DNA from 2 places in the Neobacillus sp. SRL179 genome. Region 2 is predicted to be linked to the other one. Evidence: riboswitches for the same ligand, from Rfam matches in the RefSeq annotation. Region 2 holds a riboswitch; the other holds the start of a gene.
The links. Region 2 has a riboswitch for thiamine pyrophosphate ahead of thiM (hydroxyethylthiazole kinase). Riboswitches for the same ligand answer to the same signal wherever they lie in the genome.
Positions count from the first base shown of each region.

Region 1: linked by a shared signal. The riboswitch ahead of thiT (energy-coupled thiamine transporter ThiT) and the one ahead of thiM (hydroxyethylthiazole kinase) in region 2 are both predicted to bind thiamine pyrophosphate.

Region 1 covers NZ_OZ481792.1:1,245,594-1,251,990, reverse strand. The annotation lists gene AC4E8C_RS06150 (transglycosylase domain-containing protein) at 1-662, opposite strand, end outside; gene AC4E8C_RS06145 (helix-turn-helix transcriptional regulator) at 792-1,247, opposite strand; gene AC4E8C_RS06140 (FeoB-associated Cys-rich membrane protein) at 1,356-1,511, opposite strand; gene feoB (ferrous iron transport protein B) at 1,533-3,536, opposite strand; gene AC4E8C_RS06130 (FeoA family protein) at 3,536-3,760, opposite strand; gene thiT (energy-coupled thiamine transporter ThiT) at 3,929-4,519, opposite strand; TPP riboswitch at 4,642-4,750, opposite strand; gene AC4E8C_RS06120 (histidine kinase N-terminal domain-containing protein) at 4,973-6,094, shown strand; gene AC4E8C_RS06115 (GNAT family N-acetyltransferase) at 6,228-6,397, shown strand, end outside.
Region 2 covers NZ_OZ481792.1:2,122,371-2,128,767, reverse strand. The annotation lists gene AC4E8C_RS10520 (ABC transporter ATP-binding protein) at 1-651, opposite strand, end outside; gene tenA (thiaminase II) at 659-1,330, opposite strand; gene thiW (energy coupling factor transporter S component ThiW) at 1,382-1,891, opposite strand; gene thiE (thiamine phosphate synthase) at 1,896-2,546, opposite strand; gene thiD (bifunctional hydroxymethylpyrimidine kinase/phosphomethylpyrimidine kinase) at 2,543-3,361, opposite strand; gene thiM (hydroxyethylthiazole kinase) at 3,354-4,172, opposite strand; TPP riboswitch at 4,251-4,360, opposite strand; gene AC4E8C_RS10490 (glutaredoxin family protein) at 4,479-4,724, opposite strand; gene AC4E8C_RS10485 (HipA family kinase) at 4,962-5,738, opposite strand; gene AC4E8C_RS10480 (glycosyltransferase family 4 protein) at 5,735-6,397, opposite strand, start outside.

The DNA of each region.
Region 1 (6,397 bases), 880 kb from region 2:
GGATTAAGAGCAGATGGCGCCTTGATTAGCCCTGCTAGTAATGCCGATTCACTTATCGATAAGTCTTGAACCTCCTTTGCAAAATATTTGCTTGCGGCCTGCTTAATACCATAAGCACCATTACCGAAATATATTTGGTTCAAATACATTTGTAGAATCTCTTGTTTTGAATATTCCCTTTCAACCGCAATTGCCAGAAATACTTCCTGTAATTTTCTTTTAAAGGTTTTTTCTGAGGTCAGAATTGTATTTTTCGTTAATTGCTGTGTAATCGTGCTGCCACCCTCGACCATCCCGCCTGCCTTTAAATCACGAAACAATGCTCTTGACGTTCCGATCAAATCAACTCCATTATGTCGGTAAAACCGGTGATCCTCAATGGCTATGACTGCATTTTTCATTGAATCTGGAACTTCCTTGATTGGAACACCTTCATTTTTATTAGCAGAGACCTTACTAGCCACTTTCCCATTTACATCATAAAAAACGGTAGGTTGTGGAAGTTCATTCTTCAACTCTGATATGTCGGCATCCTTAGAAAAATAAGAAATAAGTCCGAAAAAGGTTAGAATTATAATTAACCCAAATAATACGATTGCTTGAAGCAAGTGCCATTTTTTTAATTTCTTAAAAATGTCACTAATTTTTTCTCTTACTTTCACTTCGATGACATCCTTTATCTGTAATCTCTTTAACAGGTATACTTTTCGATAAAATTGGCGTTTTTATGACGGTTTCGAAATACAAAAGAAAAAGATGGGGTGTTACCTCCATCTTTTAGTTTGTTATTTTCATTCTATTGTAGTTAATTCTTTAAAGCGTTGTTTTGAATGCTTTTCATCAAAACTGCTAAAAATCCTGTAATGTCTTTCATCTAATATCCGAAAATGTTTACTAAGAATATTCTGTTGGAGAATGAATCCACCTTTTTTTGATACGACTCTCCACCAAATTTTCCCGCCGAGCGTTTTTGATTTTCGGAGATCAATCCCGTCTAGGGCGACTGTCTCGAGGACCTCAAGCGGCTCGTTTCCAAATAAAAATTGGACTGTTTCCGTCTCTCGAAAAAGAGCACAAATCGAAACAACCGTCGACCAGTTTGCTAATACTCTGCCTTTTTCTATTTGTACCAATGTCTTTTTTGATACACCGATAATATCGGCCATTTTATCCTGTGTATACCCTGCTTCGGCTCGTATTAGACGAAGCTTCTCAGAAACCTGCATGATTATTTCATCCCTGGTCACGTTAAGCCCTTCCTTCAATGATATCTAGTGTAATTTTACACTAACATATCTTATCATTCAAATTATATAAAAAAACTGTTAAGTCCTCCTTAACAGTTTTCTAAGTCATTATTTCAGTTCTGGGGGGATGCCGCACTGGCTGGAGCATGAATTTTTCAAATCACACGCAGCACATTTTCCTTTTTTGGATTTATTTATAAACTTTACTAATGCCCAAGTCGCGTATCCAAAAATAGCAATACCAATAACCACACTGGCAATCATGTACTTCACCTCTTCGTTTAATTAGACCAATCCAAACAGCTTACCGCCTTGATAGATAATCAAGGATAATACATAGGCAATGACAAATGCGTATATCATCGAAAATGCCGTCCATTTTCTTGAGCCCGTTTCCTTGTAAATGGTTGCTGTTGTTGCTAGACACGGAATATATAAAAGGATAAATACCATAAAACTATAGGCCGCAAGCGGTGTATAATAATTTGCCAATAATCCCTGCAAGCTTGCATCATTAGGTACAAAATAAATAATGTTCATCGTTGAGATAATAGCTTCTTTCGCAAGGAAGCCGGTAATTAATGAGGCAGATGCCTGCCACGTACCAAAACCGATTGGCTCAAATATTGGAGCGATCACATTCCCAATCGCTGCTAAATAGCTATGATCCATGTCGACTTTTAATCCACCAGGGCCTGCATAAGATAACAGCCAGATAAAAACGGAACCAGCAAAAATAAATGTTCCTGCCTTTCTTACAAAACCTTTCCCTTTATCCCAAGTGCTTCTCCATAAGGATTGGAATTGGGGAAGCCGGTAAGGTGGAAGTTCAATAACAAATAATGAGGTTTCCGATTTAAGAATTGTCTTAGAAAAGATTTTTGCTAAAGTCAATGCAACAACAATCCCAAGAACGTACAGACTCAGAACGACAAACGCTTTTTGCCCAACAAAAAATGCTCCAACAAATAAAGCATAAACAGGCAAGCGAGCTGAACAAGACATCAATGGTGTGAGAAGAATGGTTAAAAGTCTCTCCCTTGGAGTTTCAATCGTTCTAGCGGCCATGATGCCAGGGACATTACAGCCAAAGCCAATCATCATGGGAATAAAAGCCTTACCATTTAATCCAACTGACTCCATAATTCGGTCCATTACAAGAGCAACTCTAGCCATATAACCGGAATCTTCCAACAATGAGATAAAGAAGAAAAGAATAAAGATTTGCGGAACGAAAACAAGGACACCGCCAACCCCTGCTACTAGCCCTTCAATTATGAGGGCATGAATAAATTCAGATGCATGGATGGCAGCTAATATCTTTTCAAATCCAAGAGTGACGGGACCTGTTAACAAAGCATTTAAAGCATCTGATAAGGGCGTACCCAGCCAATCAAAAGTTAACATGAACATCATATACATAAGTAACAAAAAAATCGGCATCCCAAGAAATCGATTAGTGACAATACTGTCAATTTTTTCAGTGAGTGGTATAACCGAATCACTTTTCCGTGCCACTTCCGCTACAATTTTTTCGATAACTTCTTTTCTTTTTAAGTAGATATAATTGGCTAGTGATTTATTTTCAAATTGTACTTGTAATCTAGTTTCTACTTTTTCAACTATTTTCGTTATTTCTTGAATACTTGCAATACCGTTTACATAGTTTCGAACATATTCATTTCCTTCAAGATATTGAATGGCAAGAAAGCGAAGTGAATGACTGGTTTTACCAACCATTTCTCCCATTAATGCTGTAATTGCCTCTTCTACCTCCTTACCGTAGTATACAAGGTTCTTTTTCAAAGGTTGAATAGATTTTGTAGAAATAACATCAACAAGCTTGTCACAGCCTTTTCCACTTCTTGCTACGACAGGTACAACAGGAACGCCAAGTATTTTTGCAAGCTTTGGAGCATCTATTTGAATCCCGCGTTTATTAGCCACATCAATCATATTAAGGCCAATAAGTGCCGGTTTCTCAAACTCAAGTAGTTGCAGTGTCAGGTGTAAATTCCGTTCTAATTGCGATGCATCTAATATATTTAACAAGCGATCAACAGATTCATTCAAAAAGAAAGAAGTAACAACACCTTCATCTTTTGATAATGGATTTAATGTATATACGCCAGGCAAATCTATTAATTGGCCGATATTGTTCTTAAATATACCAACCTTCTTTTCAACTGTTACACCGCTCCAGTTACCAACATACTCGTAGGAACCTGTTAAGTTATTAAACAATGAAGTTTTCCCAGTATTCGGGTTTCCAATTAGAGCGATCTCCATTATAATCTCACCACTTCAATTTGTACGGCTTCTTTGCGGCGAATTCCCACACATTGGCCACATGACTCAATCATAATAGGACCGCCAAAGGGCATAACACATTTCACGCAAACTTCAGAGCCTTCTGTAATCCCTAAGTCAAGCAATCGTCTTTGTACGAGGTGACCAACATGAGAAATATCTATGATTTTCCCTTTATCTCCTGCTTTTAAAGAACCAAACATGTATATCACCCTATCTATGTTAATTGAGAATGATTATCTTTCTAATTTGTATTTTAACATTTTTTTGAGTGAATACACATAATAAATTTGACAATTGTTCGAAAAATTTACTTGCAGCTCCTGTCCACAAAAAAAGGAAAGGATTAAAAACCTTCCCTTCCCCACACATTAACTATTTTGTTGTACCATCATTTTTTTTGGTAATGCGCTAATAACAAGAATAATAATGATGGCACTAATGATAAAACTTGGAAGCATATAGGTACCATTATATAGAATCGAATAAATAGCTACTGGCTGGCCTTTTGGTGCATACTCTCCAAAGAAAACTATTCCGGAATAGACATGGCAGAGATATCTAAGCGCACTTCCTAAAAAGGCGCCCGCCAAGACATAGGCCATCCATTTGCTTTTTTTGTGATCGATAATCGCCTTTTTTACCTGTGCGGTAAAAACGCCAGCTAACCCAACAACCGTAAAGGCAATAAAATAATCAATGATTCCTTGTATAATTGTATAAATCTGTGAAAAGCCAAGAATAAACTGGAGTAATCCTAGTAAAAAACCAGTTAAAAGTCCGCCCTTTATCCCCCAGCGAAAAGCCATCAAGAAAATAGGTACCATGGCAATTGAAATAGAACCGCCCTGCGGCCAAATTTTTAAAGATAATAATCCGCCAACAAAATCCAATAAATAAGCAAGTGCAGTAAATACGGCAACCTCCGCAATAAATAATGTGTTACTCCTTTTTTGATTCATCAACGTCTCCCCCTATTGTATATTGGACCCGTTTGATATCTTCCTATTAACCATATGGTGCCATCCATTAAAGAGAAAAACAAAAAAGCAATGCACGACGATGAGGATTGTCTGCATTGCTTAATATCGGCAAACCACATCCCTACGCTAGCGTTAACTAACAGGTTCATAGGGTCAGAACTCCAACGTTCACTCTCAGCCGCTTTAAAAGCAGCTCCCCCTGTGGAAGTATTCAATTGTTCCATAAAAAATATACTATTGTTTTTACTATTTTACAAGAAAATTACCTCTCCCTTTCATATTTATATCTTCATTTCTACCTTTAAAAAACATAAAATTTAATCATGAAATGTTGGGAAAATTATTTTATTTTATTTTATAAAGGATTTTTACTTTCCTAAGCGAATTTACAATGTAGTCAGTTTTGTGAATAGCAGTGGAGGGGGGACCGTCATGTTTACGGGGGAACAAACGGAACTAATTGCTTTTTTTGAACATAATAAAGAGAATTTGTTAAAAGAATGGGAAGATGCCATCATGATTAATTGTGGAGATCCCTTCAAAATGAACATACGTGAAAATGGGCAAGCTCTTTTGGATGTAATTCTTGCCACGCATAAACTATCTAGACAAGATCTGTTAACGATTCTTGAAAGGATTGCCATAAGTGTTTCTGAAGAAAGGGTTATGGCTGAAATTAACCTTGGTGATTTCGTCTATAATGTCAACCTTGGCAGAACAATTTTATACAGCTATTTGAGTAAAACAGGAATTTCTTGGACAGAAATGCAGGATTCAATCAATTTGATTAACTTTTGTTTTGATAAATTTCTCTATTTTGCTGTGTCCCATTATTCAGAAGCGAAAAATAAAATTATTGAAGAAAAGACGATGGTCATAGACTCTACACATCAAGATCGGTTAACACTACTTGGCCAGATGACATCCAGTTTTATTCATGAATTCAGAAATCCACTGACATCTGTTCAAGGATTTATTCAATTACTTAAAGCTGATTATCCCAATATGAGATATTTAGATATTATTTCAAGTGAATTAGACCAGCTTAATTTTAGAATTTCACAGTTTTTATTATTATCAAAAAAAGAACTAATTGGTAAAGAAAAGATTCACTTCCAAGTCAATCAGTTGATTGATGAAGTATTAAACTTCCTATATCCAAGTATTCTTGACGGTAAAGTAAAAATAATACGAAAATTAATGGAAGATTTTACTTTGAATGGGTATGCAGATGAAATTAGGCAGGTATTAATCAATATAATCTTTAATGCAATTGATGTTCTAAACCATCACGAGGTGGAAACTCCCACTATTGAAATTAGCAGCAGCCTTGAAAAGAACAACTATCTTAAAATAACCATTTCCAATAATGGCCCAGTTATTCCTACAGAATTACGTGAAACCATATTCGAACCCTTTTTTACTACTAAAAAACTTGGAACAGGTTTAGGACTGTTTGTCTGTAAAGAAATTATTGAAAAACATAAAGGAACATTAACCTGTGATTCATCCCTTGATAAAACTACTTTTACTATTTTCCTGCCCATTGTATAGGGGCGACAAAAAAAAATTTAGCGCTTAAAACAAATCCCACTTTTTGATAAGCAGGGATTTTTATTTTTGTTTTATCTACCCCAGGCGCATCTCCTGCATATGATGAATTAAAAATTTTAGTGGGAGATTTGCTATGTTTACATTAAAGGTTGATCATGAAATTGAATTGCAATTATTTCAACGTCACCACGCCTTAAAGCTTTACCAGCTTATTGAGGAAAATAGAGAACATTTGCGTGAATGGATGCCATGGGTAGACAGCATGAACTCGCCATACCAAATTGAATCCATTATTCCTGTGTG
Region 2 (6,397 bases):
TGGTAAATCAATGCTTACTTCTTGAATAGTACCGTCATTCATCAAGAGATAAATCCGGTCACTTAACAAAATCGCTTCCTCCAGGTCATGGGTAATAAACAAGACTGTTTTTTGTAAGTTCCCCCACAGTCCTAGTAACCAGATGTGCATGTTGCGTTTAGTCAGAGAATCAAGCGCGCCAAATGGCTCATCTAACAATAATAGGTCTTTGCCTGTCATTAAAGTTCTTAAAAATGCAACCCGCTGCCGCATTCCTCCCGATAATTCAGCCGGGTAGGCTTTTCCATAATCAGCCAAACCAAAGCGGGACAGCCACTCCCGAATTTCAGGTAATTTTTTTTGTTTTTCTGCCTTCGTAATCTCTAAAGGCAGTAAGACATTGTCTAAAACCGACCGCCATGGTAAAAGCAGGTCCTTCTGGGGCATATAACCTATACTGCCTAACCGTTTGCCTGACTCATGACCATTCATTCGGATCTCCCCTTGATCCGGCTCGAGTAAACCGGTGATCAATCTAAACAATGTACTTTTTCCTGACCCGCTTGCCCCAATGATTGAAACAAATTCGCCGGCATTTACATCTAGTGATATCTGTTTAAAAATTTGTTTTTCCCCGCTAAATGCATACGATAATTCAGTGATCGATAACATGGGTGACTTAAACAGGCCACTCGCCCCCCTGGTAAACCATATCCCAAAACATATATTCAAAGCGGGAAGCCGTCAGGAAATGTTCTTCTAATCTGATTAACTCTCGTTCTGGCTTTCCATCTGCTAATTGATCTAGCAAATCAATAAGCCACATCGTCAAGGAGGCGAATTCATTTGAGGAGTACATTTTCACCCAATCCCCGTACATTACGTGAACAATAGCACCTTGATATTCATCTGCTAGCATTTTGCTAATCTCCCAATAGCTCCACATACACGGCAGCAATGCCGAGACTAATTCCTCAAGTGCTCCGTTTTGAGCTACATTCAGCATATAACGTGTGTATGCCAAGTTAATGGGCGTTGGTTGTGTTTCTTCCAGTTCTTCATTAGTAATACCAAACCGTTTTGCATACTGACGGTGCAAATCCATTTCTCCATGTAAAGTCTCATTTAAGAGCTTTGCAAAAGCCGCCATTGTTTCTAAATCCTTTGCTTTAACCGCTCCAAATGCAAAAAGCTTGGAATAGTCGAGTAAAAACACATAATCCTGCTTCATGTAGCGGATAAACGACTCTACAGGAAGTTCGCCAGTTCCTAACCCGGTCACAAATGGATGCTGATGGGTTTTCACCCATATTTCCTTTACTCTTTCAGAAAGGCGTTGTGAAAATTTCATTTATGTACCTCCAATTCCGGAATAATTCCTATTCTCATGGCAATTCTTTTTTTATAGTTGAGTAGAGTTATTTTCTCTGATCATGATTACTTTTTTCCTTAAGAAAACACTTAAAATGACAAAACCAAGCAGTGCCCCCGCAAAGGAGCTGAATATGAATAAAGGGATAAACCCAAATAAGGTTGCCTTTTGGCCAAGAATAAGCGTGGCAATTGGATAGGACAGCAATGCACCCAGGATCCCCGTTCCGATTACTTCCCCGATAAACGCCAAATAGATTTTTCGTGTTTTTAAAAATAATAGGGAAGCCAGCAATGCCCCGACCATACTGCCAGGAAAGGCAAAAATAGAACCAGTTCCCATTAAATTTCTTATCAAAGACACGCAAAATGCCTGTGCTACCGCATAATATGGTCCTAATATGACTGCCGACAACACGTTTAAGAAATGCTGCATCGGAAAGACCTTGGTAAACCCGATGGGAATAGCTACGAGATTACTAGAAATCGTTCCAATCGCAATCATCATCGCCGTCAGCGTTAGTTTATGTGTCTTTTTCATATCATCACTCTTCCCCTGCATTGATATTTTTCCATAATGCTCGAGCCGCTTCCCGTGGCGATTCCGCATGGCTTATTGCCGAAATAACTGACACCCCATCTGCTCCGGCCTTTACCACGGATTGAGCATTCTCAATCGTGATACCACCGATTCCAACAATAGGGATGATAAATCCGTCCTGTCGTAATGACTCAATGAGAGTCGTCCCCCGTGATGGTTTGGCGTCTGCTTTGGTGGTTGTTGGAAAAATAGGACCAATCCCGAAATAGTCTGCTCCTGCGCTTAATGCGGTAAATGCCTCCCCCATTGAATGGACCGATACCCCTAGAATTTTTTCCTCTCCAATTCTTTCCCTTACCGTGGTTACTGGCTCATCTTCCTGTCCGATATGAACACCATCTGCCCCAACTTCTAGCGCCAATTCAATATCGTCATTCACTATGAAGGGAATATGGTACTCCTTGCACAGACTCTGAAGTTCTTTGGCCAGTGCATATTTTTCAATTCCCGTTAAAGCCCCTTCGCCTTTTTCACGAAATTGAAAAAATGTAATTCCTTCAGCAATGGCTTCTCTTAAGACATAAACAGGGTCTTTCAGACAATTTGTGCTCCCCATAATAAAATAAACCCGTAGTGCTTCTCGTAAATTGGTCATGAACCCGCAAACTCCTTTGTGTTTTTTCTTTTTTGATAGGCCCAGTGGTTGGTTGGGCCATATCCCTGTCCGATTCCTAAGTCATCTGCTATAGCCGCATGGATAAAATCTTTCGCTGTCCGAACAGCTTCATATACATCTTTCCCTTTAGCCAGTTCTGCCGTAATCGCTGCAGAGAAAGTGCAGCCGGTTCCATGTGTGTTCTGGGTATGGATTCTCTTGCGCGGAAAAGTATAGAACACCGTTCCATCGAATAATAAATCAACTGATTCAGCATCGTTCTCGTCATGTCCGCCCTTAATGACAACATTGGCAACTCCTAATTCATGTAATCTTTTAGCAGCATCCTGTTTTTCCTCAACGGTATGAATCGTCCTTCCCGTCAACACTTCCGCTTCGGGAATGTTGGGCGTAATTACTGCAGCCAAGGGCAGTAATTGGGTTTTCATAGTCGAAATCGCTTCATTTAACAGTAATGAGGCCCCGCCCTTGGCGATCATAACAGGGTCCACCACGATATTTTTCATGTTAAAAATCTTAAGTTGCTTTGAAACAGCTTCAATTATTTCTGCGTTAAACAGCATTCCTGTTTTCACTGCATCTACCCCGATGTCCTCAGTGACGACTTGAATCTGTTTGACCACTGCCGCTTGGGCCATTGGATAGACACCGTGCACCCCCAACGTATTTTGAGCCGTAACCGCTGTGATGGCGGACATGCCAAAAACGTCTAATTCTTGAAACGTCTTTAAGTCGGCTTGAATTCCAGCACCGCCGCCGCTATCAGAACCTGCTATCGTTAACGCTTTATTCATGAAAGTCCCCCCTTTTAACAGATGCCATCATCTTTAAATCTTTCTCAGAAACAAGCGATAATTGATTTAAAAATTCAATTTGGAAGGAGCCGGGTCCGTATTGAGCCGTTTTGATAGCTGCCTTCTCCGCTGCGATCCCATAATAGGATAAAGCAGCTGTTGAGGCCTGAAGCAAATCCTTTTCCACACTGGCAAATGCTCCAATCACAGAGGTTAATAAGCAGCCGGTTCCTGTTACCTTTGTCAAAATCGGATGGCCATTGCTCACCACATAGGTCGTTTTTCCATCAGTCACCACATCCTCCTTACCCGTGATGACAACCAGACATTTCAATTGTTGAGCTGATTTTATCGCAAGCTCAGTGATATTTCCTTGCGACTTACCTGCATCAACCCCTTTAATTTCCCAGCTTTCCCCAATGACATTGGCAATTTCAGCCGCATTTCCTCTAATAATGGACACTTTCACTTCACCCATAATGGTTCGTGCGGTTGCCGTTCGATAAGGAGTTGCCCCTGCTCCAACTGGGTCAAAAATGACTGGAACACCGTTTTCATTGGCCGCCTTTCCAGCCAGTATCATGGCCTCCACAGTCTGCGCATTTAACGTCCCTATATTTAACACTACGGAACTAGCAATCTTTGCCATATCGGCTGCCTCTTCGATGGCATTGGCCATGACGGGCGATGCACCAAGTGCAAGCAGACCATTCGCCGTAAAATTGGTAACAACGACATTTGTTATGTTATGTACAAGCGGCCTACCCTTTCTCACTTTTTCCAATGTTTCTGACAAACTGTTTAGTTCCAATCCAATCTCTCCTTTTATTTGAAATAAAAAACCAGATCCAAAATTTGGACCTGGTTAGTTAGAAAGAGTAATAAATAACATTTCACTCGACTACTTTCCTACGCTGGTATTACCCAGATCAGGTCCGAAGGGTTAAAAACTTTACCGTTTTCTCTCAGCCTGATCACAGGGCACCCCTAGTAGATACATCACATATTAAATTACGTTCATAATAACGCTAATGATTTCCGATGTAAAGATAATTGTTTGAAAAATGCAAAAGGGCTATTGTACAGATATTCGCTTTCCTGCCGCAAACAAACCCTACTAATCCTTACTTTTGGCTATTTCCATTAGCTCTTTCAGCTCATTTGTAAAGCCCTTCACCGCTCGATTTTCCACAACCGTTACGGGAACGCCAAGAAAACCGTATTTTTCAACTTCCTTTTGATATTCAGGGTTGGCCGCAATATTTCTAACCTCAAAGTCAATCCCTTCTTCTGTTAAAACCTTTTTAACCATGGTGCATTCAATGCAATCGTTTGTACTATATACAATAACGGGTTTGTTCATTACTGATTTTTCCCCCTTTGCTTAATGTCTTTTTAGATTATAACATTCATGGTCCCATCTATATGTATGATCTATTATAGCCCATTCTCTTTGCCAGCGGAATTCTTCTGTTTATGGCACAATAACGCGAGAATTGTCTGTTTATGCGCTTTCCCAAGGAATATTCACACATATTTCCCCCTTTATTTCATGAAGGTATCTATTAAAACAAAACTCCCTGTCCGATGGTCCAGGGAGTTAAACCTCTTTAGCATGTAGTGGCTGATAGACCTTTTTTAAAAACAGATCCATTAGCTCTGGAAGTATTTTTTTTCGTCTGTTCACGAGTGCACTGACAATTGCCTTTTTTTCTTCCTTTGAAACTAACCAGTCGTCTGGAATCAGCGTTACGATTTCTTCCATTAAAAGAATGGGCATCGTTTGAATGATGTCAAGATATTCATTAAAACAATTTTCATTTTTAATAAACTGTGCCATTAATTTATGGGTAGCACTTTTTAACACTTCTACAGGTAAATTTTCCAAATCTTCATGGAGCCAATTATAAGTTCCAAAAATTTCTGCCTGGTCAATCATCCATAATTGATAATCCCCATTGGCTATTTGTTTGAGGAGAATGTTTTTGCGGGTACGATCACCATTACACAACCAGTAATCTAGTAAAATAATTCCAGCTAGTGCATCGTCATTATTAATCGCTGGGATATCAGTAACCTGATGGGCATTGAGGCAATCGGAAACATACAATATGGCGAATTGATATTGAGTATGATGCACTCCGGCAAGTTCAGGTACTTGTGAACAAAATTCTTTTGGGATTTCTACTATTCTTGCAAATGGAACTGGTAGTCCCAAAAAACGGGCTAAACAATATCCAATCCATTCATTCGGCAGGGTCTTTTCAAATCCAGGCTGAAAAAACTTCACAACATAATCATGACCATCACTAAAAGTGATTAACTTGGCGTTGGATTTCCCTTCCAGCGACTTAACAAAAGCTACTGGAGCGATCATGAAAGTTCCACCTCACCCTCATTAACTTGACTTTCTTGAACGATTTTTTTTAATAAAGGGATATATTGGCCAGCTACTTCCTCAATGGAAAAATTTTCTTTAACTCGCGTTATCGCTGCTTCTGACATTTTTTGATGTCGAATTGGATCGTCCACGACACCATAAATTTGATTGACTGCATCATCGACATTTTGCCCGCGAAAAAGTAGACCTGTCTCGCCTTCCACAACCAACTCAGTGACTGGCATCATCCTCGAAGCTACCACGGGAACCCCACAAATCATTGATTCAATAAAGGTATTTCCAAACGATTCTGATTTAGTTGTGGCAAGTGTGCAGCCACCTGATTGCCGAATTTTCGCATACACATGTGGCATTTGTTGGTAAGGTATGACAGGAAACCACTTGATGATATCAGTTAACCCCTCCTCTTCCCAAACTGCTTTAAATTCTTCCCGCTGCACACTTTGAGCTCCCCCGATCACCCATATTTCCAAATCGTCCCGTTCACTTTTAATCTTTTTTGCTGCCTCCATTAGCATTGGCCAGTTCTTACGTTTGTCCAATCTGCCAATCCATCCAATAATCTTTTTACTGGTTGGGAGGATGGGGTCACTGTTGTAATCGACTTCCTCTTCAGGTAAAGCCTGAAAAAAGGT